DNA from 4 places in the Clostridium lapidicellarium genome. Region 4 is predicted to be linked to each of the others. Evidence: riboswitches for the same ligand, from Rfam matches in the RefSeq annotation. Region 4 holds a riboswitch; each other region holds the start of a gene.
What was found. A riboswitch is a leader RNA that binds a small molecule or an ion and turns the genes downstream of it on or off. The one in region 4 is predicted to bind cobalamin.
Positions count from the first base shown of each region.

Region 1: it holds a riboswitch for cobalamin, as region 4 does, so the genes downstream of both, AB8S09_RS12420 (DUF3870 domain-containing protein) here and hemA (glutamyl-tRNA reductase) in region 4, are expected to answer to the same signal.
Region 2: it holds a riboswitch for cobalamin, as region 4 does, so the genes downstream of both, AB8S09_RS08510 (cobyric acid synthase) here and hemA (glutamyl-tRNA reductase) in region 4, are expected to answer to the same signal.
Region 3: it holds a riboswitch for cobalamin, as region 4 does, so the genes downstream of both, AB8S09_RS09725 (hypothetical protein) here and hemA (glutamyl-tRNA reductase) in region 4, are expected to answer to the same signal.

Region 1 is NZ_JBGFFE010000021.1:43,233-50,942, forward strand. Features, by position in the region: gene clpB (ATP-dependent chaperone ClpB) at 21-2,618, shown strand; cobalamin riboswitch at 2,630-2,807, shown strand; gene AB8S09_RS12420 (DUF3870 domain-containing protein) at 2,896-3,219, shown strand; gene scpC (succinyl-CoA:acetate CoA-transferase ScpC) at 3,444-4,967, shown strand; gene AB8S09_RS12430 (acyl-CoA mutase large subunit family protein) at 4,985-6,649, shown strand; gene AB8S09_RS12435 (cobalamin B12-binding domain-containing protein) at 6,677-7,075, shown strand; gene meaB (methylmalonyl Co-A mutase-associated GTPase MeaB) at 7,090-7,710, shown strand, end outside.
Region 2 is NZ_JBGFFE010000010.1:45,209-52,918, forward strand. Features, by position in the region: gene cbiB (adenosylcobinamide-phosphate synthase CbiB) at 1-23, opposite strand, end outside; gene AB8S09_RS08510 (cobyric acid synthase) at 88-1,602, opposite strand; cobalamin riboswitch at 1,729-1,871, opposite strand; gene AB8S09_RS08515 (energy-coupling factor ABC transporter ATP-binding protein) at 1,896-2,621, opposite strand; gene AB8S09_RS08520 (energy-coupling factor transporter transmembrane component T family protein) at 2,618-3,424, opposite strand; gene AB8S09_RS08525 (NUDIX domain-containing protein) at 3,513-4,067, opposite strand; gene pdxR (MocR-like pyridoxine biosynthesis transcription factor PdxR) at 4,068-5,519, opposite strand; gene AB8S09_RS08535 (D-alanine--D-alanine ligase) at 5,694-6,596, shown strand; gene AB8S09_RS08540 (diguanylate cyclase) at 6,687-7,562, opposite strand; gene AB8S09_RS08545 (hypothetical protein) at 7,559-7,710, opposite strand, start outside.
Region 3 is NZ_JBGFFE010000013.1:11,149-18,858, forward strand. Features, by position in the region: gene AB8S09_RS09715 (energy-coupling factor ABC transporter ATP-binding protein) at 1-659, shown strand, start outside; gene AB8S09_RS09720 (alpha/beta-type small acid-soluble spore protein) at 816-1,013, shown strand; cobalamin riboswitch at 1,080-1,251, shown strand; gene AB8S09_RS09725 (hypothetical protein) at 1,505-3,022, shown strand; gene AB8S09_RS09730 (ECF transporter S component) at 3,172-3,762, shown strand; gene AB8S09_RS09735 (P1 family peptidase) at 3,853-4,821, shown strand; gene rpsA (30S ribosomal protein S1) at 4,959-6,137, shown strand; gene AB8S09_RS09745 (EAL domain-containing protein) at 6,249-7,710, shown strand, end outside.
Region 4 is NZ_JBGFFE010000017.1:39,242-46,951, forward strand. Features, by position in the region: gene AB8S09_RS11240 (M20 metallopeptidase family protein) at 1-195, shown strand, start outside; gene AB8S09_RS11245 (sensor histidine kinase) at 207-1,421, opposite strand; gene AB8S09_RS11250 (response regulator transcription factor) at 1,424-2,101, opposite strand; gene AB8S09_RS11255 (glycosyltransferase family 2 protein) at 2,244-3,188, shown strand; gene AB8S09_RS11260 (GtrA family protein) at 3,195-3,614, shown strand; gene AB8S09_RS11265 (glycosyltransferase family 39 protein) at 3,626-5,719, shown strand; cobalamin riboswitch at 5,760-5,938, shown strand; gene hemA (glutamyl-tRNA reductase) at 6,051-7,262, shown strand; gene hemL (glutamate-1-semialdehyde 2,1-aminomutase) at 7,280-7,710, shown strand, end outside.

The sequences.
Region 1 (7,710 bases), on a different contig from region 4:
TTTTACACTAAATATTTATTATGGATATAAATAAGCTTACAGTAAAGGCACAGCAATCGATAAATGAGGCACAGCTTATAGCAGTGAGATATAATCATCAGCAGATAGATGTAATTCATTTGTTTTCAGCATTGGTATTTGAAAAAGATGGTTTGATTCCGAACATATTCGGGAAAATGTCTGTAGACGTGAAATCACTTGTGGATAATACGAAGAATGTCCTTGATAAAATGCCAAAAGTGCTTGGAGAAAGTGCACAAAGTAGTTCCCTCTATGCTACGAGGGGATTTGAAGATGTTTTTGTAAGGGCAGAGAGCACGGCTAGGAAATTCAAGGATTCATATGTAAGTGTAGAACATCTGATGATTGGCATTATGGAAGTTCATTCCCGGGATGTGGATATGATACTGCAAAAATTTAATATAACAAAAAGCAGATTTTTGGAAGCACTGTCTCAGGTCAGGGGCAATCAAAGAGTTGATAGTCAGGATCCAGAAGGTACTTATGATGCTTTGACCAAATATGGAAGAAATCTGACTGAAGAAGCTAAAAAGAACAAGCTTGATCCTGTAATAGGCAGAGATGATGAGATCAGGAGAGTAATTAGAATTATTTCAAGAAGAACTAAAAATAATCCTGTGCTCATAGGAGAGCCGGGAGTGGGGAAAACTGCCATAGTGGAAGGACTGGCGGAGAGGATCATAAGAGGAGATATACCTGAAGGACTGAAAAACAAGGTAATATTTTCCCTGGATATGGGTTCCTTAATTGCCGGGGCTAAATTTAGAGGTGAGTTTGAGGAAAGGTTAAAAGCTGTTTTAAAAGAAGTGGAAAAGAGTGAAGGAAAAATAATACTCTTCATAGATGAAATTCACAATATAGTTGGGGCCGGAAAGACGGAAGGATCTATGGATGCGGGAAATATTATAAAGCCAATGCTTGCAAGGGGAGAACTTCACTGTATAGGAGCCACTACTTTTGATGAATATAGAAAATATATAGAAAAGGACAAAGCACTTGAGAGAAGATTCCAGCCGGTGGTTATAGATGAACCCAGTGTTGAAGATTCCATTTCTATATTGAGAGGCCTTAAAGAAAAATTTGAAATATACCACGGCATAAGAATTCATGATTCTGCCATAGTGGCAGCGGCAAAGCTTTCCAGCAGATATATAACTGACAGATATCTTCCGGATAAAGCCATAGATTTGATCGACGAGGCATGTGCTATGATAAGGACGGAGATTGACAGCGTACCTACTGAAATGGATGATGTCAGAAGAAAATTATTTCAGTTGAAAATTGAAAAGAAAGCGCTGTCCAAGGAAAAAGATAAAGCTTCTGTAGAAAGACTCAGGACAGTGGAAAAAGAACTAAATGATTTGAAGGATAAAGACAATGAACTTACAGCCAAATATGAAAAGGAAAAGTCAAATATAACCGGTGTCAGGGATTTGAAGAAACAGCTGGATGAAGCAAGGGGTCAGATTGAAAAGGCAAAGAGAGAATATGATTTGAATAGAGTTGCGGAATTGAAATATGGAACTATACCTAAATTGGAGAGAAAAATAGAGAAAGAAGAAAATACAATAAAGGAAAACAATGAGACTGCCATGTTGAAGGAAGAAGTTACGGAACAGGAAATATCTCAGATCGTATCTAAATGGACGGGAATTCCGGTGTCTAGATTAGTGGAGGGAGAAAGGCAAAAACTTATTAACCTGGAAGATGAACTTTCAAAAAGAGTCATAGGACAAAAGGAAGCTGTCAAGGCTGTTTCTGATGCTGTTATAAGGGCAAGATCGGGAATGAAGGATCCAAAGAGGCCCATAGGTTCATTTATATTTTTAGGTCCTACAGGAGTGGGAAAGACTGAACTAGCCAAAACTCTTGCCAGAGCTTTATTTGATAGTGAGGATAATATGATTAGAATAGACATGTCGGAGTATATGGAAAAGTATTCCGTTTCCAGACTTATAGGAGCTCCTCCGGGATATGTTGGCTATGAGGAGGGAGGTCAGCTTACAGAGGCAGTCAGGAGAAAGCCTTATAGTGTAATATTGTTTGATGAAATAGAGAAGGCACACAGCGACGTCTTTAATATATTTCTACAGATACTTGACGATGGAAGACTTACGGATAATCAAGGCAAGGTAGTTGATTTTAAAAATTGCATTATAATCATGACCTCCAATATAGGGAGCAGCTATTTGCTTGAGAACAAGAGTTCTGCGGGAATAGACGAAGATATAAAAAATAAAGTGATGAATGACATGAAATTGAAGTTTAAACCAGAATTCTTAAACAGGCTTGACGATATTATAATGTTCAAACCATTGAACACCGTGGAGATTAAATCCATAATAGATATATTTTTGAAGGATATAGAAAACAGGTTAAAGGATAAGAATATCTATATAGAAATAACCGATAGAGCTAAAGACGTTATAGCAAGAGAAGGGTATGATCCGGTTTATGGAGCCAGACCTTTAAAGAGATATATGGAAAATGTGCTTGAAACATCTATTGCCAAGAAGATAATTAAAGGTGACATTTATGAAGGCTGTAAAATAAGAGTAGACTACGATAATGATAAATTTGAGATAGAGAGAATATAGAGAACCACTAAAATTGAATATCTAAATTAGGTGTTATTTAAGAATAAGTAAAAGGAAAAGTCAAATACTGCAGTCCACGCTACTGTATGGAGGATGAAACTTTATTATGTCACTGGATATATAAATCTGGGAAGACCAAGGAGTAAGATGAATCTGAGCCAGGAAGCCTGCCTAATATATATATGTTGATTCCTTCGGGGAAAGGAAGAGATGTTATGCTTTAAATTCATTAAATTGAGTTTTATAGCAGTATATATTTGGGGGGAGGGTATGTTTTTTGAAAAAAGATAATGTATTTATTACTGGGTATGCAAAACTTCCGAAGGGGATAACAGCAGCCGAAATTTACAATGAAATTGTCATAGGGATCATTGTGAACAGGTATTCTGGTGAAATACAGGACATGGAATGCTCTTTTGTGACTGATACTGCGAAAAAATATGCTAAAGAATTATTGATAGGGAAGAATTTGAATAATATCAAGGAAATTGTATCGGATATAGAAGATAATTATTTTGGAATGGCAAAAAAATCTTTTATAGCGGTATTGATAAATTGCCACGAAAGGTATAAAATAATATTGAGTAAAAGATGTAAATAAAAAATAAAAATAAAAAAGCCATTTTATTACGATATAAGGGTAAGACCTTTATATGAAAGTAATGAAAGTAACGGCGTGAGTATATTCTTCAATGTACTTGGGCCGTTTTTTGTTTTTCTATTATACATATCCAGATCAAAAAGGAAGGGAGGACATAGAGTATAAATTAAAAAATTTAATAAATAATATAATTATGTTAATTATTTAATAGAGAAGGGGATAGTATGATTACGGATAGGATAAAAAATAAAGAGCTTCTAAAACGTATAGGTACACCTAATGATGCTGCTGAACTTATCAAGGACGGTATGACTGTCGGGACCAGCGGTTTTACGTTTTCAGGTTATCCTAAGTCGGTACCTATGGCACTGGCAAAGAGGATAAAAAATGGCGAGAAAATTAAAATCAATTTGTACACAGGTGCCTCTGTAGGTGATGAGCTGGATGGAGAACTAGCCAGAGTTGGGGCAATCAAAAAAAGGTTTCCATATCAGACGCACAAGGATGTAAGAAATGCTATCAATGCAGGTAAAATAGATTATGTAGACGCCCACCTCAGCATGTCACCTCAAATGGTAGACTATGGATTTATGGGTAAAATCGACGTGGCCATAGTTGAAGCCGTAGGTATAACTGAAGAAGGTTATATAATACCAACTACATCTGTGGGAAATTCACCTACATACGTTAAAGATGCAGATATTGTGATTGTGGAGATAAATGAAACTCAGCCAACTTCGCTTATAGGGACACATGATATATATATCCCTGAGAAACCGCCTTATAGACAGCCCATACCTATAACTCACGTGGCAGACCGAATAGGTACGGATTATATAGAAGTCGATCCCGATAAGATAAAATGTATAGTTTTCAGTGATATAAAAGATAATATTAGAAAAGTGGCACCAATAAGTGAAACAAGCAGAAAAATGGCTGGAAATTTAATAGATTTTCTTGAAAATGAAGTTAAGCAGGGAAGACTTCCCGAAAATTTGCTGCCGCTCCAGTCAGGAGTTGGCTCTGTTGCAAATGCAGTACTTGCAGGGTTGAAAGAATCCAGATTTAATAATTTGGAGATATATACTGAAGTTGCACAGGATTCAGTGTTCAATTTGATGGATGAAGGCAAGATTTCAGTGGCTTCTGCTACATCTGTTTCTTTCTCTGAAGAGGGACAGAAAAAATTTTATGACAAAATCGATGAGTACAGAAAGAAACTCATATTGAGACCTGAAGAGATAAGCAATAATCCTGAAGTAATCAGAAGACTCGGGGTAATAGCTATGAATACGGCCATAGAAGCTGACATATATGGCAATGTAAATTCAAGTCAGATAATGGGTTCCAGAATGATGAACGGAATAGGCGGTTCAGGAGATTTTACGAGGAGTTCCTATATATCCATATTCACGACGGAATCAGTTGCTAAAAATGGTGAAATATCCTCTATAGTTCCAATGGTACCTCATTGTGATCATTCGGAACATGATGTAGATGTAATAGTTACAGAACAGGGTGTAGCCGATTTAAGAGGGTTGTCTCCAAAAGAAAAGGCTAGAGTCATAATAGAAAATTGCAGCCATCCTTATTACAGACCATTTCTTAAAGATTATTTTAAAAGAGCATGTCAAGGCAAGAATATTCATACACCAGTTTTGCTCAAGGAAGCGTTATCCTGGCATGAAAGATTCCAGGAAACTGGCAGCATGAAATTTAAAACTGATAAATCAAGTCCAGAAGAATAAAGAAAAGGGGTTAGAAAATGTTTAAGGAAGAAAAAGTTAATGAAGTAAAAGCCAAGAAAAAAGAGTGGGAAGAGGGAACTCTTAAAAAAACAGTTACTAGATTCCCAGAGAGAAAGAAATCCTTTAAAACCACATCGGGTATAGAAGTTAAAAGACTTTATACACCTGAAGATGTACAGAATTTAGACTATAATGAAAAACTTTCATTTCCAGGAGAATACCCTTATACAAGAGGTGTTCAGCCTACTATGTACAGAGGTAAGCTCTGGACAATGAGGCAGTATGCAGGTTTTGCTACTGCAGAGGAATCAAACAAGAGATATAAATATCTTTTGTCGCAGGGCCAGACAGGACTTAGTGTAGCTTTTGATCTGCCTACGCAAATAGGTTATGATTCCGATCACGAACTTGCAGAAGGTGAAGTTGGAAAAGTTGGAGTTGCCATAGATTCTCTTAAAGATATGGAAACACTTTTTAATGGAATACCACTGGATAAAGTAAGTACTTCCATGACAATAAATGCTCCGGCTTCAATATTGCTTGCTATGTATATAGCTGTAGCAGAAAAGCAGGGAGTAGCTCCTGAAAAATTAAGGGGCACTATTCAGAATGATATTTTGAAAGAGTATGTGGCAAGAGGAACGTATATATTCCCGGTTCAACCATCTATGGGACTTATCACACATATATTTGAATACTGCTCGAAGAATCTTCCAAAATGGAATACAATATCCATTTCAGGGTATCACATAAGGGAAGCAGGTTCCACTGCCGTACAGGAAGTTGCATTTACGATTGCAGATGGAATTGCTTACGTGGAAGCGGCCATAAAAGCAGGTCTTGACGTTGATAAATTTGCCCCTAGGCTGTCATTCTTCTTTAATGCAAACAATGGGTTATTCCAGGAAATTGCTAAATTCAGGGCAGCAAGAAGAATATGGGCAAAGATCATGAAAGAGAGATTTCATGCTAAGAATCCTAAATCGTTAAAATTGAGGTTCCATACACAGACAGGAGGATGCACTCTTACAGCACAGCAGCCTGATAATAATATAGTAAGAGTTACTCTGCAGGCGCTTTCAGCTGTACTTGGAGGTACACAATCCCTTCACACAAATTCAAAAGATGAAGCACTGGCACTTCCTACCCAGGATTCAGTAAGAGTTGCACTTAGAACACAGCAGATCATAGCTTATGAAAGTGAAGTACCAGATACCATAGATCCTCTGGCAGGTTCCTATTATGTAGAAGCTCTGACGGATGAGACAGAGAAAAAGGCAATGGAATATATAAATAAGATAGATGAGCTGGGCGGAGCAGCAAAGGCAATTGAAAAAGGGTATGTACAAAAAGAAATAGAAGACAGCTCCTATGAATATCAGAAACAAGTAGAATCTGGAGAACAGGTTGTTGTCGGAATGAATAAATTCCAGATAAAAGAGGAACCACCAAAGGGACTTCTGAAAGTTGATCCTTCTGTAGGTGAAAAACAAAAGGAAAAATTGAAACAGTTAAAGGCTGAAAGAGATTCAAAAGCTGTAGGCGAAAAACTTACTTCACTTGAAAATGCAGCTAAAAAAGGAGATAACCTGATGCCTTTCATAATTGATGCTGTAAAACAATATGCTACCTTGGGTGAAATATGTGATGTCCTTAGGGGAGTATTTGGAGAATATAAATAAATTAAGAAGTAAGGGGAGATTTTAGATATGGATAGACCAATAAGAGTTTTAGTGGCAAAACCTGGATTAGACGGACATGACAGGGGAGCTAAAGTAATAGCAAGGGCACTTAGAGATGCCGGAATGGAAGTTATATATACAGGACTTAGACAGACACCAAATCAGATTGCAGAAGCAGCAGTACAGGAAGACGTGGACTGTGTTGCAATGAGTATATTATCAGGAGCACATAATACGCTTTTTCCTAAAGTGGTAAAATTGCTCAAGGAAAAAGGAGCAGGCGATGTCCTTGTCATAGGAGGCGGAGTTATACCTGAAGAGGATATACCAGGATTGGAGAAAGCAGGAGTAAAAGCTATCTTTACACCGGGAACAAAGACCTCTGACACAGTCGACTATATTAGAAAAAATGTCAAGCTGAACTAAGTTAAAGGGTGAGTATGATGGATATTGAAGATATTAAAAGAGGTGTTGTGAGCGGTCAAAAAAGAGCCGCTGCAAAATTAATAACCATGATGGAAAATGAAGACAGCAGATCTCTTGAACTTATGAAAGATCTATACCATCTGACTGGAAGGGCCAAAGTAATAGGAATAACTGGCCCTCCAGGAGCTGGTAAAAGTACAGTGACAGATCAGATAGCAAAACTCATCAGAAAACAGGGCAAAAAGGTGGGGATCATAGCGGTTGATCCTACGAGCCCTTTTTCACATGGAGCAATACTTGGAGATAGGGTCAGAATGAATGATCTCAATACCGATTCGGGGGTATTTATAAGAAGCATGGGTACGAGAGGAGCCCTCGGAGGACTTTCTGATGCAGTATATGGAACTGTAAATATCCTGGATATTTTTGGCATGGACTATATATTTATTGAAACTGTGGGTGTAGGGCAGTCTGAAGTGGATATAGTTAAAGTAGCTGATGTTGTAGTTATGATAATGGTTCCAGGTCTTGGCGATGATATACAGACAATGAAAGCAGGAATAATGGAAATAGGAGATATATTTGCAGTCAACAAGTCGGATAAGGAAGGTGCCCAGCGTACAGCGGCAGAGATA
Region 2 (7,710 bases), on a different contig from region 4:
ACTGCTGCAAGGAGATCTATAATATTTATATATACAAGGGAAAAAGGCAAATTAATCCCTCCTTCTGGTATTTGCTAAGCATATCTATCATTTGATGCCCATAATAGCATATATTTTATCTATATCAAGACTTCTTCGTACTATATGGGCAAGTTTCTCTATTTCGCCCTCTCTGAGGTTTTCATATATTTTGGATTTTTTATAGCTCAGTCCTTTGTTCTGTCTTATTCTGTTTAAAATATATTCTCTAAAATCAACGGCGTCAAAAACACCGTGTATATAAGTTCCAAAAACATTTTGGGCTGTATTCACAGCTCCATCTTTCATATGAACTTTTTTTCTGTTTTTCTCTGTAAATTCAAACAGCGGCCCGGCGTTTATGCCATATTTGCATATTCCCATATGAATTTCATATCCATACACATTCAATTTCTTTTTTTCCAAAGATCCATTTTTATCTATAAACGGGAAATCCATATCACTTACGGCCTTTACTCTAGTAGTGACTTTTTCCCTGTCAAACACAGTTTCTATATCCAGAAGACCTATTCCATCCGCCCCCCCGACGTCAGTTTCCGTCTTATAGGGATCACTTATGGTTTTGCCGAGCATTTGATAGCCGCCACATACTCCTATTACAATTCCAGTTTTGCTGTATTTTTTAATGCAGGATTCAAGACCGCATTTCCTGATTTTAATTAAATCTTCTATGGTATTTTTACTTCCGGGAATTATAAGCAAATCCGGATTCCCAAATTCCTCCACAGAAGTTATGAATCTCACAGAAACATCATCTTCACTTTTAAGGGCATCCAAATCTGTAAAATTAGAAATATGTGGCAGTTTTACTACAGCTATATCTATAGGTGCCGTAACTTTTTTGTTGAATTGCACCGCCGCATCTTCATCTTCCAGTGCCAGGTTAAAATGAGGTATAACTCCCAGGCAGGGTACTTTGATAACATCTTCAAGCATTTTGAGCCCAGGTTTTAATATATCTATGTCTCCCCTAAACTTATTTATTATTGTTCCCTTAACTCTTCTCTTCTCTTCTTCATTAAAAAACAGCATTGTACCTGCAAGAGAGGCAAATACTCCTCCCTTGTCTATATCACCGGCCAAAAGAACGGGAGCATCTGCTATTTCAGCCATACCCATATTCACGATGTCCCTATCCCTTAAATTTATCTCCGCAGGACTTCCTGCACCTTCCATCACTATTATATCAAAATTTTCTTCCAACTTTTTAAAGTGATCTCTAAGCATGTCCCTAAACTCCAGCTTCATATTATGGTATTCCATAGCTGTGCTGTTTCCATATACTTTACCGTTTACTATTATCTGGCACTTTTTATCCGAAGTAGGCTTTAATAGTATCGGATTCATATACGCTTCCGGCTGCAGTCCTGCAGCATAGGCCTGAAGCACTTGGGCACGGCCCATCTCTTTTCCATCCAAAGTTATATAGGAATTCAACGACATATTTTGAGATTTAAATGGACATACTGAATATCCATCCTGTTTAAATATCCTGCAAAGGGCAGAAACAATTATACTTTTACCTACAGAAGAACCCGTACCTTGAATCATAATTTTCGTCACCATAACCACTCCTCTAATACTGTTTTAAGAACAAAAGCGACGAGCTTTAGAGCTCATCGCTTTTAACATAAAAATCCAGTTTACACTAAAAATTTAAACGTAATAAAAGTTTCTTTCCCTCCGAAAGCAAAAACAATTTGTTAGGCAGGTTTTCTGGCTTATGATCCATAACTCACAATCAAATACAGTAGCGGGGGCTGCTGCGGAATCTAACCGCATTCCCTTTTAACCTATAACTATTCAATTATAACTTTAAGTTTATTATACTACACTTTTTATGTCAACCAATTTAGTCATTTAATATTACATTTTATCAAAAAATCATTGTCCTGTATCACCCTGCTGTAAGCATCGTCTCTTATTATGCGATGATCTTCCGAAAACACCAATACACGTCTGAAAAGTCCCTTCACATATTCAAAATCGTGGGTAGAACATATTATAGTTTTTCCAACCCCGTTCAATTTTTTAAACAGATCATTTAAAAACTTTTTACCCTTGGGATCTATTCCGCTCATGGGTTCGTCTAAAACCAGTACCTCTGGATTAAGAGCGAGTACAGAGGCTATGGCGACTCTCTTTTTTTCCCCTCCACTTATATTGTAAGGTTCCTTATTTTCCAGATCCTTTACATTCAGAAGATTCAAACAATCATTCACTCTTTTTTCCACTTCAGCCTCATCCATTCCCATTTGTCTCGGACCAAAGGCCACCTCTTCATATACATTTGAACAAAAAAGCTGTGCATCGGAATTTTGGAACACGAATCCCATTTTCTTATGAAACTTTTTGGAAAAATCACTTTGTTCCAATTTATCTTTGGATATCAGTACATTATTAAAATAATAGTCTCCGCTCGAAGGGAATATTATGCCATTTAACAGTTTTAAAAGAGTTGATTTTCCACTGCCGTTGGCACCTATAAGTGCTATAGAATCTCCCTGTCCTATTTTGAGATTTATATTTTTTAAAACTTCTTCATCCTTATATTTAAAAAATACATTTTTAAGCTCTATCATATCAACCTCATTCCAGTTATGTAAAAATACATACCTATTATAAAAATCCCAGCCGCCGAATATAGAAAATCTGCAAATTTAAATTTGAATTTACTATGAGATACATATTCTCCCGTAAATCCCCTGCATTCCATGGCAGAATACATTTCATCCCCCATTTCCTTGGATTTTAAAAACAGACCTCCCATAAGTTTTGAAATGGAAGAATATTTGTGATTATTCTTTCCCACGGATCTGAGTTTAAGAGAATAAAACATGTCCAAAGCAAACTCTCCCAAAATAAAAATATACCTTAAAGTTATGTCAAAAACCAAAATAAAAATATCCGGTATGAAAAACTTTTTTAAGGCCCTTATCATGTCATGCCATTTGGTAGTATAAGATAGGGTGTTTATAGAAATTATAGTCCCAGCTATCTTTAATATGAGCAAAACACTGTTTCTTACATTACCCATAACCATAGAAGGTATGAGCATTACAACAGTAAACATCGGTACAGCTGCACTCACAATCAATATTTTTTTTATCTCCCCTATATCCAAGAGACTCAATATAAGCAAAAAATATACATCCACCAAAAGTACATAATAAAAGCTCTTGGATAAAGACAAAAATATTATACATAAAATAGTAAAAAATAGTTTTACTATGGGATTCAAACTGTATAAAAGGCTGTTTTCACTTCTGTTGTTTCTTTTAATAAGGGACAAAAGATGTAATATAGAAAAAATGCTTTTATCTATAAATTTATCCTTGTCCTTTGGCGGAATATAATTATCCTTTTTTAAAAGCCAATCCTTCATAATTACACCTGCAATTTCAGATTATAGTTTACTCATGATAAAAATATATCATAACCACAAGTATATTTCAAACGGCCTGTGATCTGTGCTATATACCTTCCATTCCAAAGAAAACATACCACGGTCCCATGGCTATAGCAGTTCCATTTGCCTGTTCCTTCAGGAAAAAATGTTTCAGCTCCTCTTTCTTCAGTGCAATTACCTCTATATCCTCTGCTGCTTCTAAATTCTGTTTGGGGTTCTTATTTTCCTCCAGATTTTCATCTATTTCAACTTTTACCACTCTTATCCTGTCTGTAAGCAGGGCAGCATTGGAATATAGGGAAATACCTACAGATTTGACCCTCCCCGTATAACCTGTTTCCTCTTTTAATTCTCTCAGTGCATTCTCAGGCAAACTGCCCTTTTCCACAAGTCCTGCAGGAAATCCAATAATGTAGTTGTCTATGGCAGGTCTATATTGCTTTATGAGTATATATCTGTTAGATGGAACCATTTTTCCTATTATGACAACTGTATTGGTAGTATTGGTTCTTTCTATGCTTTCCCATTTCAACTGCTCATGACTCTTTCCCTCATAAGTTATCTCATTCAATTTAATCCAATTTCCACTGTAAAGTGTTTTTTGCGATAATTTTCTCAATTATATGCCTCCCAAATTTCTAACTTCTTCTCCAATTATACTAAAACCTTTTTTTATATCCTCTTTACTAACTCTTGAAAAGCCAAGCCTCAAAGTGTCCTGCCCCTTATCATCCACATAAAATATATCTCCTGGAGTAAATATGACATTCTTCCTGCAGCATTTTTCTAAAAGTTGTCTGGAATTTATTCCCTTTAATTTTATAAAAATATGCATCCCTCCTTCACCGAGTATTTCCCTGCTGGGTATATAATTTTTGGCACACTTCAATGCAAATTCATATTTTTCCCTGTATATTCTTCTGGCTTTTTTGATATATTTATTAAAATCCCCGCTTTGCAGATACTCATAGAAAATTGCCTGATCCAGAGAAGAAGTATGTATATTTCTCGCCCTCTTGATACTTTCCAAGTATCCCGTAAGCACCTTATCTGACAATATCCATCCTATCCTTATCCCCGGAAACAGGACTTTTGAAAAACTTCCTATGTATATGACACTATTGCCTTTTCCTGCAATAGCAGCTATCGGAAGCACATGGGCACCTGAATATCTCAGCTCCTCATTAAAACCATCTTCAATTATAGGCACATTGCAGCCTTTAAGTATATTATACAACTTTGCCCTATTCTCTGGAGGCATTACAATGCCCGTAGGATTGTGATAGGAAGGTATGAAATAGGAAATCTTGAATTTTTCTTTCTTTAATTTTTCTTTTAGTTCATTTAGATCTACACCTTTCCTTCCAATCTGCACCCCCTTTATATTGAGTCCATGTAATTTCATAATCTTAATAGCCGTGTTATGGGTGGGATTTTCACACAGTATGCTGTCACCTTTATTTGTAAGACAGGACAGTACCAGATCAAATCCTTCAGTAAAACCATTTGTTATAAGTATATCCTTGCCTTTTATATCCACGCCTTTATTTTCCATATATTTAAGGAGATATTCTATTAAAAGCTTGTATCCCTGGGCATATCCATAATTCAGTATTTTTTTCCCTTCTATAGACATGCGGTTTAAAAAAGATTTCTTAAATTCCTCTATATTAAAAAGATTTTCATCCGGAGCTATACTTTTGAAAGATATCATCCCTCTTTTCCATTTTGTCTCATGTTTGATTATATCCAGTTTCTCCGAAAGTTTCCCATATGCATTTACTTTATTTTCCCAGTCTATATCCCATTTTTCCTGGGTACTTACCTTTACATCTGAGACAAAAGTACCCCTGCCTTTTTTTATGTAAACAAAACCCTCATCCTGTAAAAATTCATAAGCATACATTACTGTGTTTCTGCTTATGTTTAACATTGAGGCCATTTCCCTGGATGAGGGAAGCTTTTCATCTGCCCTGAGCAGTCCCCTCAGTATCATGCCCTTTATGTAATCCCTTATCTGTATATATGCAAATTTGCTGTTCTTGTCTTCTATTTTCATATCAGAGAACATATTAAATTTCACCTCAATTATATTTTACACAATAAACTGCATAAATAAAGGATAATATTCGAAACCACAGTAGAAGAAAAATAGTCACAGCGTGGTTCTTTATTTTACAGGACAAATGTATAGAATAAATAATAAAGAACCAAGTAAAATAATAAATTTCACGGAGGAATCAAAATGAAAATAGGAGTAGTTATGGGTGGAATATCTTCTGAAAGAGAAGTTTCATTAAATTCAGGCAGGGAAATAACAAACTATCTGGATAAAAACAAGTATGAGGTAAAACCTATTGTAATAGATAAAAAGAGTGACGCTTTTGAAAAAACCAGGGACATAGATTTTGCATTTATAGCACTTCACGGAAAATTTGGAGAAGATGGCGTAATACAATCTGTATTTGAAACTATGGACATACCTTATTCAGGCTGCGGTCCTCTGACAAGCAGCATATGTATGGACAAAGATATAAGTAAAAAAATATTTGAATCTACAGGAATCAATACTGCAAAATGGATATGTATTAATTCAACAGATGAAATAGATTATAGATACCTGGATGATATGGGCTATCCTGTAGTTGTAAAGCCAAACTGTGGAGGTTCAAGCGTAGCCACCAGTATAGTAAAAGAAAAAAAATATGTAGAGGATGCCGTAAAATTGGCCCTTGACTATGACAATGAAATAATAATTGAAAAATATATAAAAGGTGATGAAGTGACCTGCTGTATGTTAGACGGCAAGGTGCTCCCCCTCATTTCCATAAGACCAAAATCCGATTTTTTCGATTATACTTCAAAATATGCGGATGGCGGATCAGATGAGATAATAGTTAAACTGGAAAAATCTCTGCAAGACAAAATAGAAAAAATATGTCTTAAATGCTGGAAAGTTCTGAAATGTACCGGCTACGTAAGGGTCGACATGATAGTTAAGGATAATATTCCCTATGTATTGGAATTAAACACTCTTCCAGGTCTTACAAAAAACAGCCTTTTTCCCAAAAGTGCAAACGCAGTAAACATGTCTTTTACGGAATTACTGGATAAAATAATTAAATATTCTCTTAAAAATAAGCAATAATAGTTTTTAAATTTAAAAAATCTCTTTACCAGTCAATCTACGAATTGTGGATTATAGTGATTTAGGTAAGGAGATTTTTTATAAATTTCCTCAATTGTCCGTTGAAATATCGCCTATATCCTTTACTACAAATAAATGTCTGTCAATATTTTTCGCTTTAGTAGAAGCTAAACTTGCTGCATTGATCAATTTATCTATACAGCTCAATATATCAGCCTTTTCATGAAGATTTCTTGCTTTACACCCCGCTATACCTATGGATATTGAAACCAAAATTTTTTCTGAAAAAATATTTCTCCTTACCAGGGATATTATACGATCTGCCAGTGCCTCATTTTCATTTAAGGAATAACAAGTGAGAATGGCAAATTCATCACCTGCATACCTGCAAAAATAAATATTATTGTATGCACTTATATTTTTCTTTAAAATAGAAGCTACTGATTTTAACACCTTGTCTCCATTTATATGGCCATATTTTTTATTTATAAAGCCAAAATTGTCCAAATCCATAAATATAACTGAAATACTCTTATTCTCCTCAATCAGTTTATAGGCATTGTAAAATATGTAATCACTTTTATAAAATCCTGTAAGCAAATCGATGTGCTTCCCCAATTCAATTTTTAAAATTGTCCTTGTAATAAATCCTGTAATTTCACTTTTGTCTTTAACTATCATAATTTCCAGATCATTATTTTGATTGAATATCTCCAATGCCTTCCATATATATGTACTTCCCTTTACACACACATATTTATTTGACATAATATCTGCAACTATTCTATTGGGATGTGCTGTAATCAATTCTTTTTCCGTAACTATGCCAACTAATTCACAGGATTTATAAACCAACAGGCACTCGATATTATCTTCATAAAAATAATGCTGAATGGAATTCACTCCAGAAAGCATATTAACCTTCACAAAATTTTTATCCGATATGCTTAAAACATTCTGTATCATAAATCTATGGATTTACTAACATGCAATGTTACACTAACTTGTGCTTTTATAATCATTGTTTCGTCAGCAATTTTACCTCCTTCCTCTAAAATTATGGAAATTAACTTATCTTTGGGAATTAAATTTATCAAAGATTTCTTAATAACAA
Region 3 (7,710 bases), on a different contig from region 4:
AATCAGGTACTATTACAATAGACGGACTGCAGGTATGCAAAAAAAACTTGGTCAAAATAAGGCAGATGGTAGGTATGGTATTTCAGGATTCCGATGATCAACTTTTTAATTCCACAGTTCGTCAGGAAATAGCCTATGGACTTTTAAATATGGGAATGAAGGGAAAAAAGCTGGAGGATACCATAGCATGGGCATTAAAAGTGGTTGGAATGACAGGATATGATGATAAGAGCCCGCATAATTTAAGCGGAGGACAGAAAAAGAGGATTGCTCTCGCAAGTGTTCTTGCGATGAAACCTCAAGTTATGGTATTGGACGAACCTACCGCAGCTCTTGATCCAAGAGGGGTATATAAATTAATTAAGCTTTTGGATTCAATAAATGAAAAACTTGGAATTACCCTGATCTTTGCAACACATGATGTAGATACAGTTCCCCTTTTAGCTGATACAGTGTATCTTTTGGATAAGGGAAGTATTGTGATGGGAGGCACTACCAAGGAAGTATTTAATCAGAAGGAGCTTATTCGGAAAATTAATTTAAGGCTTCCAAGAGTAGCCCATCTTGTTGAAATACTGGAGAAAGATGGAGTATTAAAAGTTGATACCCTTCCTCTTACTATTGGACAAGCTAAGAATGTTTTAGAAAATAAAAAATGATGTACTGTCACTGGAATTTTTAACAAGATTTCAGTGATTTTTTCATATTTGCTATTAATTTAATAGTTTATAAAATTACGAAATGCATAAACTCTAAATACACAATTAATAAAATACTTCAATAAAAAATCTATGTGGATAAAAGGAGGAATTAATATGGCAAGCAATGGAAGAAAATCTTTAGTTCCAGACGCAAAAGAAGCTCTTGATAGATTTAAAATGGAGGCAGCTAGAGAAGTAGGAGTAAGTTTGAAAAATGGATATAATGGAGATATTACATCTAGAGAAGCAGGATCCATCGGAGGACAGATGGTAAAGAAAATGATACAGTCCTATGAAGAGGGACTTAAGTAAAAAACGTGAATGTAAAAAAATTTCACTTGACGAATATGGACAGTAAGTATATAATATAGAATATAACTTAATAAAAAGGCATAAGGTTTAGTTGATAATTAAAAGGGAATAGGGTGAGATACCCTTACAGCCCCCGCTACTGTATAAGGTGACGATTTTGGATTCCACTGGAAAGTTTCTGGGAAGGGAAAAAAGGATGAACCGATAGTCAGGAGACCTGCCTGTGTCTAGGTATGTAGTAATCTTTCGGAGGGAAGGATTTATCAATTGTAATACTGCTGTTATTTTTAGTGACAGAGTTTTGTAGTGTGGTAATTAGGGACTTCCAAAAGAAGTCCCTTTTTATATATGTTGGTGTTAACTTAAACATATCTAATCCCTTTAAAAATGCACTTGTTTGTCATGGATAAATAGGTGCATTTTTTATATTTTAAATATTGTAACATTGGTTTATAATAATATCAAGTGTTTCTGAAAGGAAGGATAAGATCATGTCTGAGAAATATTGGCCTGAAACCGTTATACTCTGGGGAGCCGGTGCAACTAAAAGCCTGGGGCTCCATGCAACCAAGGAGTTGATGCAGCTTATTTCAAAAATTAGTAGAGGCGATTTTTCTTTTTTGAAAGGGAAAAACGAAAAACTGGCCGGTGCCTTTAAAAAATTGATTGTTGAGGATCTGATTGAAGATTCAAAAATATCAGAGATATATGATTTAAGGGCCCTTGAAGCCATAGTAAATACAAATAACAAGATCAATATGCATGAACTTTTCACCCTGCTTGATCAACTTATTGACAACAATATGGGATTCAATGCTTTTGTAAATGGAAGAACACAATTTTTGAGGGCAGAGAGGGTCAAGGCAGCTAGGAGATGCCTTATTTTGATTATTGAAGAATTGGAGAGATTTAGCATTCAAAATGTTCCAGGTTACACGGATAGAGAAAAAATGGAACCTTATTATGAGTTTGCAAAAGTGCTTACTGATCTCATGATAGAAGAAGCACAGGCATTTGAAAACAGAAATTATAAGAGAAATACAAGACGTTTTTATCTTTTTTCCTATGCCATAATATCTTTTAACTGGGATCCTGTAATTCTCTGGAATCTATTTAATGTACACAAGGAGAGAAACCAGAATCCGATTAAATTGAAAGATGGCTTAAAATTACAGCTTTACGATGATTTTGGAACCCAGATATCTTCTACCCAGCTGGATGATGGTGAGTCAGGTATATGTTATGTTACAGATGAGCCTCAATGTAAGAGCATAAATGATTATAATTATCCTTCTAGGATAATAAGAATAGGGAAAATACTATTTCCACACGGTATGTTTGGAACTAGGATTTGTCCTGAATGCGGCAAATCGATAATAAGCTTTGCAGAAAAATGGGATAGGCTGTCTACCGAAATTTTTGGACCGTCCATTTTAAAACCTCTTCAGAAAAATTGGAAATACACCACTGAGAAGGAGAAGTTGTATGAGAGAGGTGCCATAGAATGTCCCTACTGCGGCCAGATAACTTATCCATATGATATGAATCTCATAATACAGAGCCTTTCAAAGAAGAGAAATGCCCCTATTTTAGAAGAACTTAAGACTGAAATGGGACTTCTTATGAAAAATGCAAAACATATAATTTTTGCGGGGTATAGTCTGCCTATAGACGATATTATGGTTAAAACTTTTTTTATGTCCTCTATATCCGGCAGCGATAAACATAAACTGAAATGCACCATATTGAATTATGACAAAGAATATGAAAACTCGGGTTGGCTAAAGGGGAAGAACATATTGGAATATATAAAAAAATCAAGAAATAATTCTGCGGCAGAGTGTATAGATAATATATGTGATATATTTCCACTGGAGAATATAAGGGTAAATTTGAGCGGGATACCTGATGTATTTATGGAGAAAGGAAAGTGCAGCAGAAGTAAAGTTATAGATTTATTGTATCCCGAGGAATATTTTAATGGGGGATTCCCAATACGCAGGGGTTAAAAGATATTGTGTTTTTTTTAACTGATTTATTGAACTTTTTGATAAAAGTGATAGAATAAAATCGTCGGTATTTATAAAAAAACTGAACTAAAATTTTTTTGAAGGAGGTTTCCGTGTTATATCGTAATGAATAACAACGGAGGAAAATTATGGAAAGACAAGTTAATGAATGGTCAAAGCTGACCGTTAGAAAGATTACTATAATCGGCATGTTATCTGCAATTTCTGTCGTACTTGGCGTAACAGGACTTGGTTTTATACCTATTCCACCGGTAAAAGCTACTATAATGCATATTCCAGTTATAATAGGTGCTATTTTGGAGGGACCGTTGGTAGGTTCCATGGTGGGGCTTATTTTTGGTATATTCAGTGTGATTCAGTCTATAACTACACCTTCACCTGTTTCTTTTGTATTTATGAACCCTCTGGTATCGGTTTTACCGAGAGTGCTTATAGGAATAGGAAGCTATTATGTATTTAAAGCTATAAAAATAAAGAGAAGGGTTTTTTCTGTAGGTATAGCTGCTGCAGCCGGTTCATTGATAAATACGGTTGGTGTACTGGGAATGATATATCTTATATATCTGGAGCCTTATTCAAAAGCATTGAATATAAGCTTGAGTGCGGCTAAAAAGGGTATATTGGCAGTGGCCTTTACAAATGGAATACCAGAAATGATTTTATCCGTGCTTATTACGGCATCTGTTGTTACTGCCGTTTTTAAAATAAGACATAAGTAGACTTGTTTTTAATTAAATCAAGTGTAAAATCAACCCTGAGCTTTTACCAGCTTGGGGTTTTATAATATAATATGGAGGTGCAGGTTAAAAATGAGGGAAATTTTGCTGAATGATATAGGTGGGATAAAAATAGGAAATGCAGAAAAATTAAAAGGACCTACAGGCTGTACCGTAGTTATATGTGAAAAAGGTGCATCTGCGGGAGTGGATGTTAGAGGTGGTTCTCCAGGTACACGTGAAACGGATCTATTGAATCCTGTTAATTTGGTGGATAAAATACATGCTGTAGTTCTTACGGGTGGCAGTGCTTTTGGACTGGATGCGGCAGGTGGTGTGATGCAGTATTTGGAGGAAAGAAGCATAGGATTTGATGTGAGTGTTACAAAGGTTCCCATAGTTTGTGGAGCTGTACTGTTTGATTTGAATATAGGCGATTATAGGATAAGGCCTGATAAGTCCATGGGATATGAAGCGTGTATAAATTCCGAATTGAATTTATGCAAAAATGGCAGTGTAGGTGCAGGAACGGGGGCAACTGTGGGTAAGATACTCGGAGATGAATATGCCATGAAGGGAGGACTTGGTTCTTTCGCTCTTCAAATAGGAGATCTTAAAATTGGTGCAGTAGTTGCAGTAAATTGTCTTGGAGATATAATAGACAGTGGAAGCGGAAGTATAATAGCAGGTGCTTTGGGGAAAGATAAAAAGTCCTTTGTGAATACAGAAAAGGTAATGTTAAATATGTACTCGGAGAAAAAAAATATGTTTAGCGGGAATACTACTATTGGAGTAGTTGTTACCAATGGTGATTTTACAAAATCCGAGATGAATAAAATGGCGTCCATGGCCCAGGATGGATATGGAAGAGCTATTAGACCCGCCCACTCTATGTTTGATGGAGATACTATATTTACCATGGCTACCGGAAAAGTAAAGTCGGATTTGAGTGTAGCCGGATTTTTGGCTGCCAAGGTTGTGGAAAGGGCCATTGTAAGAGCAATAAAAAATGCGGATTCGGTTTTGGGATACAGAAGTTATAAAGATATTTGGACTGCATGAATTTTAATCAGGTCAAAAATATGTGATAATTATCGAAAATTGCAGTTAAAGTTTAGTTTTACAGCTATTATGTGTTAAAATATAACTGTTGACTATGTATAATAATGTGAGTATGAATGAAAGGGAGAGATATTTTAATGGCTAGTGATAAAGAAGTAAATTCAATGAATGAAGTTATTGATCAAATTGATTCAACTATGGGAAATGTAAAAAATGGAGAGATAGTAAAGGGAAAGGTAATTTCCGTAAATGATAAAGAAGCTGTAGTGGATATCGGATATATGGTGGATGGAGTGCTGCCTAAGAGTGAAACATGTAGTGATGAAAATGCAAACATGGAAGATCTTTTAAAAGCCGGAGATGAAATATACGTATATATAGTGGAACTTAACAAAGGCGAAGATAAATTGATGCTTTCAAAGATAAAGGCCGATGAAATAAGAGGCTGGAATAAGATTGAAAACTCCTTTAAAAATGGTGAGACTTTTGACGTGACTGTAAAAGAAGTGGTAAAGGGAGGGGTACTGGCGGATCTTTATAATTTTAAAGCTTTTATACCGGCATCTCAACTTTCAATAAGATATGTAAAAAATCTAAGCGACTTTTTAGATAAGACACTGACTGTAAAGGTGATTGAACTGGATAAAAATAGACATAATATTGTGCTGTCAAGAAAAGAAGTTGAACAATTGGAGGCTGAAAAGAAAGCGGAACAGCTGTGGAACAATATAAAAAAAGGTGATGAGATGGAGGGAACTGTCAGCAGAGTCACAGGATTTGGAGCATTTGTTGATTTAGGCGGTGTAGAGGGTCTAGTGCATATATCCCAGCTCTCATGGAAGAGAATAAAAAATCCTTCAGAGGTAGTGTCCGAAGGAGATCATGTTAAAGTTTCCGTAATAGATGCAGATAGGGAGAAGAATAGAATTTCACTTTCTATGAAACGTGAAGAGGATAATCCGTGGAATGATGTTGATGAGAAGTATAAGGTGAATGATGTAGTTCAGGGAACTGTAACTAAAGTCATAAATATAGGTGCTTTTGTAGAGATTGAAGACGGACTGGAGGGATTTGTGCATATATCTGAAATATCCCAGGATCATATTGCAAAGCCTTCAGATGTTTTAAATGTAGGTGATGTGGTAAAGGTAAAAATACTCAATATAAATGCAAAAGCCAATAGAATGTCTCTCAGCATAAAAGATGCCTCAGACAATTCTAAGGGAAACTTTAAGGGATATTCAGACAATTCCGATAGCGGGGTTACTCTGGGAGATTTGTTTAAGGATAAATTTAAAAATATGAAGTTCGATTAAGGAAAAATACCCAGATATAATTAACTATGTCCTATGGCAGTTTGATATTAGTGTAAACATAGTTGCAGTATTTGTCAGAGCAAGGTTGTGAACAGAAAAAAGATGTAATGTATGAAAGTTGGTGTTAATGTGGGATATAGGTTACCTGATATAATTAGCGGGCATAATTTTGAAGATTTAATGGAAAATTTTTTTCACATGACAGGTGTATCCTGTTTGGTGAAATATGCCGATGGATATATATACAATGTATCCTGTTTAAAATTTGAAATTCATGAAAAACAGATACTTTCCCAGATTAATAGGGGAAATGAATTAGGTGTTTATAGGGATAAAAACGGCCTGGTTTATATAGGTATACCTATAGTTGTAAATGGAAAACGTGCTGCAACAGTTTTTTTGAATCCGATATTTCTTGAAGGGAATCATAAAAATAAAAATTTTAGATGTTTTAGGGGAAATATTAGAATACCTGTTGTTTCAAAAAAAAATATAAATGAAATCATAAACTTTTTTTACAATGAATTTACCATATTGGCTGAACTTGAATATAGAAATAATATTTTAGGCAGAGATTATAAGAAGTTTTACAGTATGTACAACGAGTTGTATAAGGTATATTGTAATTTTAAGCTTCACTATAATGAAATGAAGAAAATAGCTTATTATGACAAACTGACAAAACTGTATAATTTCAATTATTTTACGGAAAAAATTGAAAAACAAATTGAAATGTATCCCGAGGACAACTTTTCAATATTTCAAATTGAGTTAAATAATTTTAAAAGTATAAATGACATTTTTGGATACGAGTATGGTGACAAGCTGTTAAAGAAAATAGGGAATACTTTGAGAAAAATGAAGATCGGAATGGTTTCGAGAACTGGCGGAGATGGTTTTTTACTTTTAAAACGAGAAATAAATGGCAGAATAGAATTGGAGAATTTAGCTCAACATATAATCGACGACATAAGTGGTCTGTGGGTTTTTAGCGGAAATGAAGTTCTGGTTTCAGTTAACATAGGAATAACAGTTTTTCCTAAAGACGGAAGAAAAGTTGCAAAGCTGCTAAGAAATGTGGATGTAGCATTGAATAGAGCTAAGTTGACAAGCAAAAATTCATATGTAATATTTGAAAAGTACATGTACGATGAAATCTTGGAAAAGACGGAATTGGAAAGGGAATTGAGAAAAGCTTTAAAAAACAATGAATTTATTTTGTATTATCAGCCCCAGGTTGATATCAAGACCCGGGACATAGTCGGCTTTGAAGCTTTGATTAGATGGGATAGCCCGAAATTAGGCTGGGTTATGCCACAGAAGTTTATAAGTCTTGCCGAGGAAACAGGTCTCATAGTTCCCATAGGTGACTGGGTCCTCAAAACTGCCTGTATGCAAAATAAATTGTGGAAAAACAAAGGTTATTCTTATGATTTCATATCCGTAAATGTCTCTACGGTGCAGCTTAAAGATAATAATTTTATAGATACGGTTAGGGACACTTTGAAAGAAACGGGTTTGAAGCCTGAATGTCTGGAAGTGGAAATAACTGAAAGTGTTATGATGGAATCCT
Region 4 (7,710 bases):
ATGAGCAGCGAAGATTTTTCATATTATATGAGGAAAATACCCGGGTGTTTTATCTTTGTGGGTGTGGGCAACCGTGAAAAGGGAATAATATATCCCCAGCATCATCCCAAATATGATATAGATGAAAGTGCCATGCTTTACGGTATGGAAGTTATGGCCAATGCAGCTTTGAAGCTTTTGGAAAATTTCAGGTAGATATTTGGTTCTCAGGCTGTGTGAAAAATGACTTTGAAGAGGGAGCCTTCCCCGGGAGTACTCGACACGGTTATGGCTCCCCTGTGTTCTTCAACTATTGATTTGGCGATTGAAAGCCCCAGACCGAAATTCCCGTTGTTTCCTGATCTGACTTTATCTACTTTATAGAACCTGTCGAATATTTTGTCTATGTGCTCCGGGGCTATACCTTCCCCGGTGTCCTGTACCGTTATCTGTATGTTTCCATTTATCCTGCACAGGTTTATTTCAATGGACTTTCCTGCAGGTGTATGTTTTATGGCATTGTGGATGAGGATTGCCATGAGCTGTTTTATGCGGCCCTCGTCTCCCGTAAAATTTATTTTGGATTCTATATGGGAAGTCATCTGTATTTCATGTTTTATTGCGGAGGCTTCAAAGGGGACAATGGACTGGGTGACTGCACTGCTTAAGTTGAAATTTGAAAAATTCAGCTGCTGCCGGTTGGAATCGGATCTTGCAAGATAGAGCAGATCCTCTATGAGTCTGGTCATCCTTCCCGTTTCCAGCTTGATATTTTTCAGCCATTTGTGCTGGCTTTTTATGGTGTCGTCCGGACTGCCAATGACTATATCGAGATTTGTAGTTATAACTGCAAGAGGTGTCCTGAGTTCGTGGGATGCATCTGCTACGAAATTCTGCTGCTTTTTCCAGGCACTTATTATTGGCCTCAGGGATATGCTTGCAATAAATAGGCTTATGATGAATACCAGTATGAGGCTTATTGTACAGACTGAAATCGATATGATTATCAGGTTATGGAGTATTTCATTGTCCGGGGTCTTATCCAGAAAAACCAGTATGAAGCCGTAATTTTTGGGGACTTTCAGGTATCTTAAATTGTAATTTCTGTAGCTTATGCTGCCCCGTGATGTATTTTCCCTAAAAACAGACTTTACTATGGCCTCGTAAGTGTATCTGTCTATATTTGAATTCCAGGATATTTCGATTATGTTTCCGTCATCATCTGTTTTTACAAAAAAACTTTCCATGGAGTTCATGTTTCTATTTGGAGGTTTAAGCGGAGGCACTCTTTCCGTCTCTGCTGTTTTAATCATTTTTTCACGGGATGAGTGTTCAAAGTTTCTATCCATAAGTATGTATATTCCCGAAAATATGGTGATGAGTACCAGGCTTGTAAGTATCAAATTAGTTAGAACCAATTCCACCTTTAACTTTTTAAACATGATCAGACCTCTTTTAGGCAGTATCCTATGCCCCTTATTGTTTCAATTTTCACGCCGCAGTTGAGCTTTCTGAGCTTTTTTCTCAGGTAGGAAAAGTACACTTCAATGTTGTTGTTCATTTCCACGTCGGAATCCATGCCCCATACTCTGTCCAGAATTTGATCCTTAGTGATTACCTGATTTTTGTTTCGTGCTAAGAGCTCCAGAAGCTGGGATTCTTTTGTGGTCAGTTTTACCGTGTTTCCCCTGCATTTGATTTGGCCTTTCTGGGGATCAAAGATCAGGGAGGCCAATTTTATGTTCTCGTCCTGTATGAAATCCACGTGCCTCCTTCCAAGAGCCCTTATTCTGGCCAGAAGTTCTTCTGTAGAAAAGGGCTTTACCAGGTAATCGTCCGCGCCGTTGTCAAGGCCCTCCACCCTGTTTGAAATGGAATCCATGGCTGTAAGTATTATAACTGGAGTTTGGATTTTGTTTTTTCTGATGTCTTTAAGTACGTCCAGCCCATTTTTCCCGGGAAGCATCCTATCAAGTATTATTACGTCGTATATTTGTGTCTCGGCCATTTCCTCCCCTTCAATTCCGTCATAGACTGCATCCACACTGTAATTGTTTTTTCTGAGAATATATACCAGGGCATCTGAAAGCATTACCTCATCTTCAATTAAAAGCAATCTCATGATTTCACCTCACTTTATAGTACAATTATACGCCAGAAATACAGATTTTTAAAGGATATGGTTTATTTTTAAGGCTTTTTTAAGGTTGAAACTACAAAATTATAATAATCAATTTAATTTCTACAAAACTGAGGTGAAAAAAATGCGGCAAGAAATTGTTTATTCTGTGGTGGTACCTCTGTATAACGAGGAAATGGTAATAGACGAGAGCTATAAAAGACTTAAGAAAATCATGGACACCACTTCTGAAAGCTATGAGATTATATTTGTAAATGACGGAAGTTTGGATAAAACCCGTGAAAAGGCAGAGAAAATCTGCAGTCAGGATGTGAATGTCAAGCTTGTTAACTTCTCCAGAAATTTTGGACATCAGCCTGCCATAACCGCAGGAATGAGGACTTCCAGCGGTAAAGCAGTTATTGTAATAGATGCGGATCTTCAAGATCCGCCTGAAGTAATGCTCAAGATGATTGAAAAATGGAAACAGGGATATGATGTGGTCTATGGGAAGAGAATAAAGAGAGAAGGTGAATCCTTCATAAAAAAATTTACCGCCGGCGCTTTCTATAGGATCCTAAAGAGCATGACCAGCATTGATATTCCTGTAGATACTGGAGATTTCAGGCTTATAGACAGAAAAGTGTGTGATGTCTTGAATTCTCTGCCGGAAAGGAACAGATATGTAAGGGGGCTTGTCAGCTGGATTGGATACAGGCAGACATATGTGGAATTTGTAAGACAGGAGAGATTTGCAGGAGACACTAAATATCCCCTAAAAAAAATGTTCAAACTGGCTTTTGACGGTATAACGTCTTTTTCCTATAAACCCCTTGTAATATCAGGATATTTGGGTGGGGTATCATTTCTCGCAGGCATGATCATGCTGGTGAAAGATCTTGTGGATTTTGCGGCAAAGGGTTTGAAACTGGTGAATTTTCAGTTCCTGCTGTCTGTCGATCTGATTATGTTTGGAATTGTGTTGTCCTGTATGGGCATGATAGGCCAGTATATAGGCCGAATTTTTGATGAATGCAGGGGAAGACCCAATTATATTATTGAAAACATAGTAAATAAAAGGGGAGATTAGGAAATTATGAGTCAGCTGATAAAAACCGTGGATTTTATTTTCAATGGAAAGCTTAAATTGCTGAGCAGGTTTTCTGCCACCGGTGTACTTAATACCATAATAGATTTCCTGGTGTTTACCTTGTGCCAGAGTATAATCGGTCTTTATTACACCGTAAGCCAGGTTGTAGGTTACAGCTGCGGTGTGGCAAATAGCTTTATATTTAACAAGAAATGGACTTTTCAATACGATAATCCGGACAAGAATATTGTTCATGAAATATTGCAGTTTGTTGTTGTAAATATAGTGTCGCTTATTATAACAGTGATTTTTATGAAATTTTTAGTGGATAGATTTGCTCTTAACGTATATATATCAAAGGTGATTGTAACATTTGCAGCCCAGATGATAAATTTTCTGTCATATAAGATATGGGTTTTTAATTGAGGGGTGAAGTTATGAAGAGCGTAAAATTTGTAAAAGAAAAACTTGCTTTGTTTGCAGTGATGGCTCTGTCGGCAGTGCTGAATCTGGCAAACCTTGGTGCTGAAGGGTACGGAAATGAATACTATGCGGCAGGTGTGAAGAGCATGCTTGTAAATTTCAAGAATTTCTTTTTCGTCTCCTCCGATCCCGGCGGTTTTGTATCCATTGACAAACCTCCCCTGGGATTTTGGATACAGACCCTCTCTGCCAGGGTATTTGGATTCAGCGGATGGAGCATACTGCTTCCCCAGACCCTGGCAGGAGTTGTATCTGTCGTGATATTGTATTACATGGTTAAAAGGTCTTTTGGGAAAGCCGCGGCGCTTGTTTCTGCATTGTGCCTTGCAGTTACTCCGGTTTTTGTAGCTGCGAGCAGGAATAACACCGTAGATAATCTGCTGGTCATGGTACTGCTCTTTGCCTGCATGTTTTTATCCAGGGCGGCCGAAAAGGGTAAATTCAAATATCTTCTCATAAGTCTTGTACTTGTAGGTGTGGGTTTTAACATAAAGATGCTGCAGGCTTATATGGTTATTCCCGCCGTATACATAACTTACCTGATTTCTGCAGCTGCACCCGTGAAAAAGAAAGTCAAACACCTTGTTATAGGTACTGCTGTACTCGTAGTTGTGTCACTTTCCTGGGCAGCTGCCGTGGATTTGGTTCCTGCCGGCAGCAGGCCTTTTGTAGGCAGCAGTACGAATAATACGGTTATGGATCTTATACTGGGGCACAATGGAATCGAGAGGTTGAGCAGCAGCGGAGGCATGGGCGGCGGACCCGGCGGAAACAGACAGGGAGGAAATATGGCCTATTTTAAGAAAGATAGAAACCCTTCAGGTGCGCAGAATGTGCCTCCAAATGGTGGGTTTCAAAGAGGCTCCGGCGGCAATTTTAAGGACGGCAGCCAGCAAAATGGCGGCCCTCAGATGCAAATGCCTCAGGGAGCGGGTCAGAATAAGAAAGGCATACAGCAGATGGGCAGAAATGGACTTTCAGGAAATTTCGGAGGTCAGACAGAAGCAGGCGTTACAAGATTGTTTTCGAAAAATATACTTTCAGATCAGATAGTGTGGTTCCTGCCTCTGTCCTTGTTGGGCTTTATTGCCGCGGCAATAGTGGAAAAGTTGAAAATCCCATTTGACAACAGAAAAAAATTGGATTTGATTCTCTGGATGATGTGGCTTCTGCCGGAATTTATATATTTCAGTTATACAAAAGGGCTGTTCCACCAGTACTATTTGACCATGATGGCACCGCCAGCTGCGGCTTTATCTGGTATAGGCCTTGTATCAATGTGGAAACTCTACAGGGACGGTTCCAAAGTTAAATCCATGCTTCTGCCTGCATCCTTTGTTGTGGAGGGGGCACTGCACCTTATGATGCTGTCTTATTTTTACTCTTCCATATCTGCAGCAGTGAAGGGTATTATAATAGCGGCGGCCGTACTGAGTTTTGCTTCATCTGCACTGCTTGTAATTTACAAGAACAGGGCGGGAAACGCAGGTTTTGCAAAGATACTTGCCTCTCTTGCATTTGCAGGGATACTTGTGACACCTTCCATAGGTTCTGCGGCAGCTGTGGTTCATGGCGTAAATGGCAGCATGCCTGCTGCAGGATTGGAGCTTCTGTCGTCAGATACAGGTTCTGGAAATACCGGAATGAAGAATAGATTTGGATCCTCAAACGACAGTAAAGAACTGATAAGTTTTCTCGACAGTCATATTAAAAATGAAAAATATGATCTCGTAGTATCCAGTTCCAATGCCGCTGCCGAAATGATAATTAAAAGCGGCAGGAGTATAATGCCTCTCGGCGGGTTCACAGGCTCCGATAAGATACTTTCCCTCAGCCAGTTTAAAGAACTTGTAAAAAAAGGTGAGGTAAGATATGTACTCACGGGTGGAATGGGAAGAAATTCACAGGATATAATGAGCTGGGTTCAAAAAAACGGAAAACTTGTCCCGGAAAATCAGTGGAAAAATACCACATCCGTCGGCAAAACCGTAAATCCCGGGGAAATGAATTCCCAGTCGCTGTATGATTTGAAGGGAATTTTAAAATAAAGTTGAATCTTTTATCCATAGTGTTTATAATTAAATTGAAATTTAATAATAAGTACAAGGTTTAAATACAAATAATTAAAGGGGAATCAGGTGAAAATCCTGAACTATCCTGTAGCTGTATTAGACGAGTTTAAGCTATATGGGCCACTTGGAAACGGGGAAGGCGTATTTTAAATGATGACTCTTAAGTCAGAAGACCTGCCTGTACTTTGCACCTTTAACTCTACAAGTGATAGAGGGGGCCTGCATATTGATGAATTATTTTTGTGATGATGTATGATTGATTGTTGAAGATCCTTTTATCAGCTTGGTTAAAGGGATCTTTTTTATTATGGAGGTGATAAAAATTATACAGCTTATTGGAGTAAAAAGTGACTGTGATATTGAAATAAGACAAAAATTTTCTATTATATCGGCGAGACTTGTTGATAAATTGAAAAGTATATATGATGTTACAGGAAATGTATTGATTTTAAGCACCTGTAACAGGACAGAAATATATGTCAGCTCCGATCTTGAGAGGGAAGCTCTGATCCGGAGTGTATTTGACCGTTTAGGATGGGACAAAGAACTTGAAAAATATATATTCTACGTAGAGGACAAAGATGCGGTCAGGCATCTCATGGAGGTATGCTGCGGCTTTCATTCCAAGATTTTGGGAGAAGATCAAATATTGGGACAAGTTAAAACCGCCTACAGCACTGCCCTCAAAGCTAAAACCATAAATGGACAACTTCAGAGGATGTTTCAAAATGCCGTAACCTGCGGCAAAAAATTCAAAAGTGTCTGTGAGATATACAAGATCCCCGTGTCCGTACCTTCCATAGCAGTTAGAGAAGCAGAAAAAAAGAAAATGAAAAGGTACATGATTTTGGGCTTTGGTGAAATAGGACAGCTTGTTCTTAAATACTTGAATTCCCTAAATGCGGAAATTGTCTATGTGGCAGTGAGAAACATGGCCAAGGTGGATGAATTTTATAGAAATTATGATTGGATTAGGTTCATAACATTCAGAGAGAGGAAAGATTACTACAAAAATGTGGACTGCATTATAAGCTGCACTTCTGCACCGCATACTGTGATTTCAAAAGATGAACTGCCGGACAAAAAATTGCTCGTATTTGACCTTGCGGTACCTAGGGATGTAGACAAGAATGTAAAAACACTTCCGAATGTTGAATTGTATGACATAGACAGCATAAGTGTCATTGACCAGAACAACAAGATAATGAGAAAAGAAAAAATGGAAAAATACAGATATATCATAGACGAGTATATAGATGAATTTGTTAAATGGCAGGCAGTAGATGAAATTTCCCCTGAAATACAGAAGATAAAGAACTTTGGCAGCAGGATATGCGAAAAGAGGATAAAGACCTTTAAAAACAAAAGATATACCAAGGACAATGAAAAGCTTGTAAGGACTATGATAGAGAGCACTGCCAAAGTGTATATAAATAGAGCCATAAATACTTTAAAAGAAGGAAAATTCCAAGGCAGAGAAGAAGAATATATGGAACTTATAAATAAAATATTTTGTTGATAGGGAGATAAGTGAAAATGAAAAATGACGATATATTTAATGAATCCAAATTGTATATGCCCGGAGGTGTCAACAGCCCTGTAAGGGCCTTCAAGGACGTTCCCATGAACCCGCCTGTTATAAAAAGTGGAAAGGGAGCTTATCTATATGATGAAGATGGAAATAAATATATAGATTTTGTCTGTTCCTGGGGTCCCATGATGCTGGGACATTGTGATACAGACGTGGTGAAGGCTATAAGGGACACCTGCGAAAAAGCCATATCTTTTGGTGCCAATACTAAACTTGAACTGGAACTTGCAAAATATATATGTACTACCGTAGACAACGTGGAAATGCTCAGAATGGTTAACTCCGGCACAGAGGCCACGATGAGTGCCGTAAGGCTTGCCAGGGGCTATACTGGAAGAGACAAGATAATAAAGTTTGCCGGCTGTTACCACGGCCA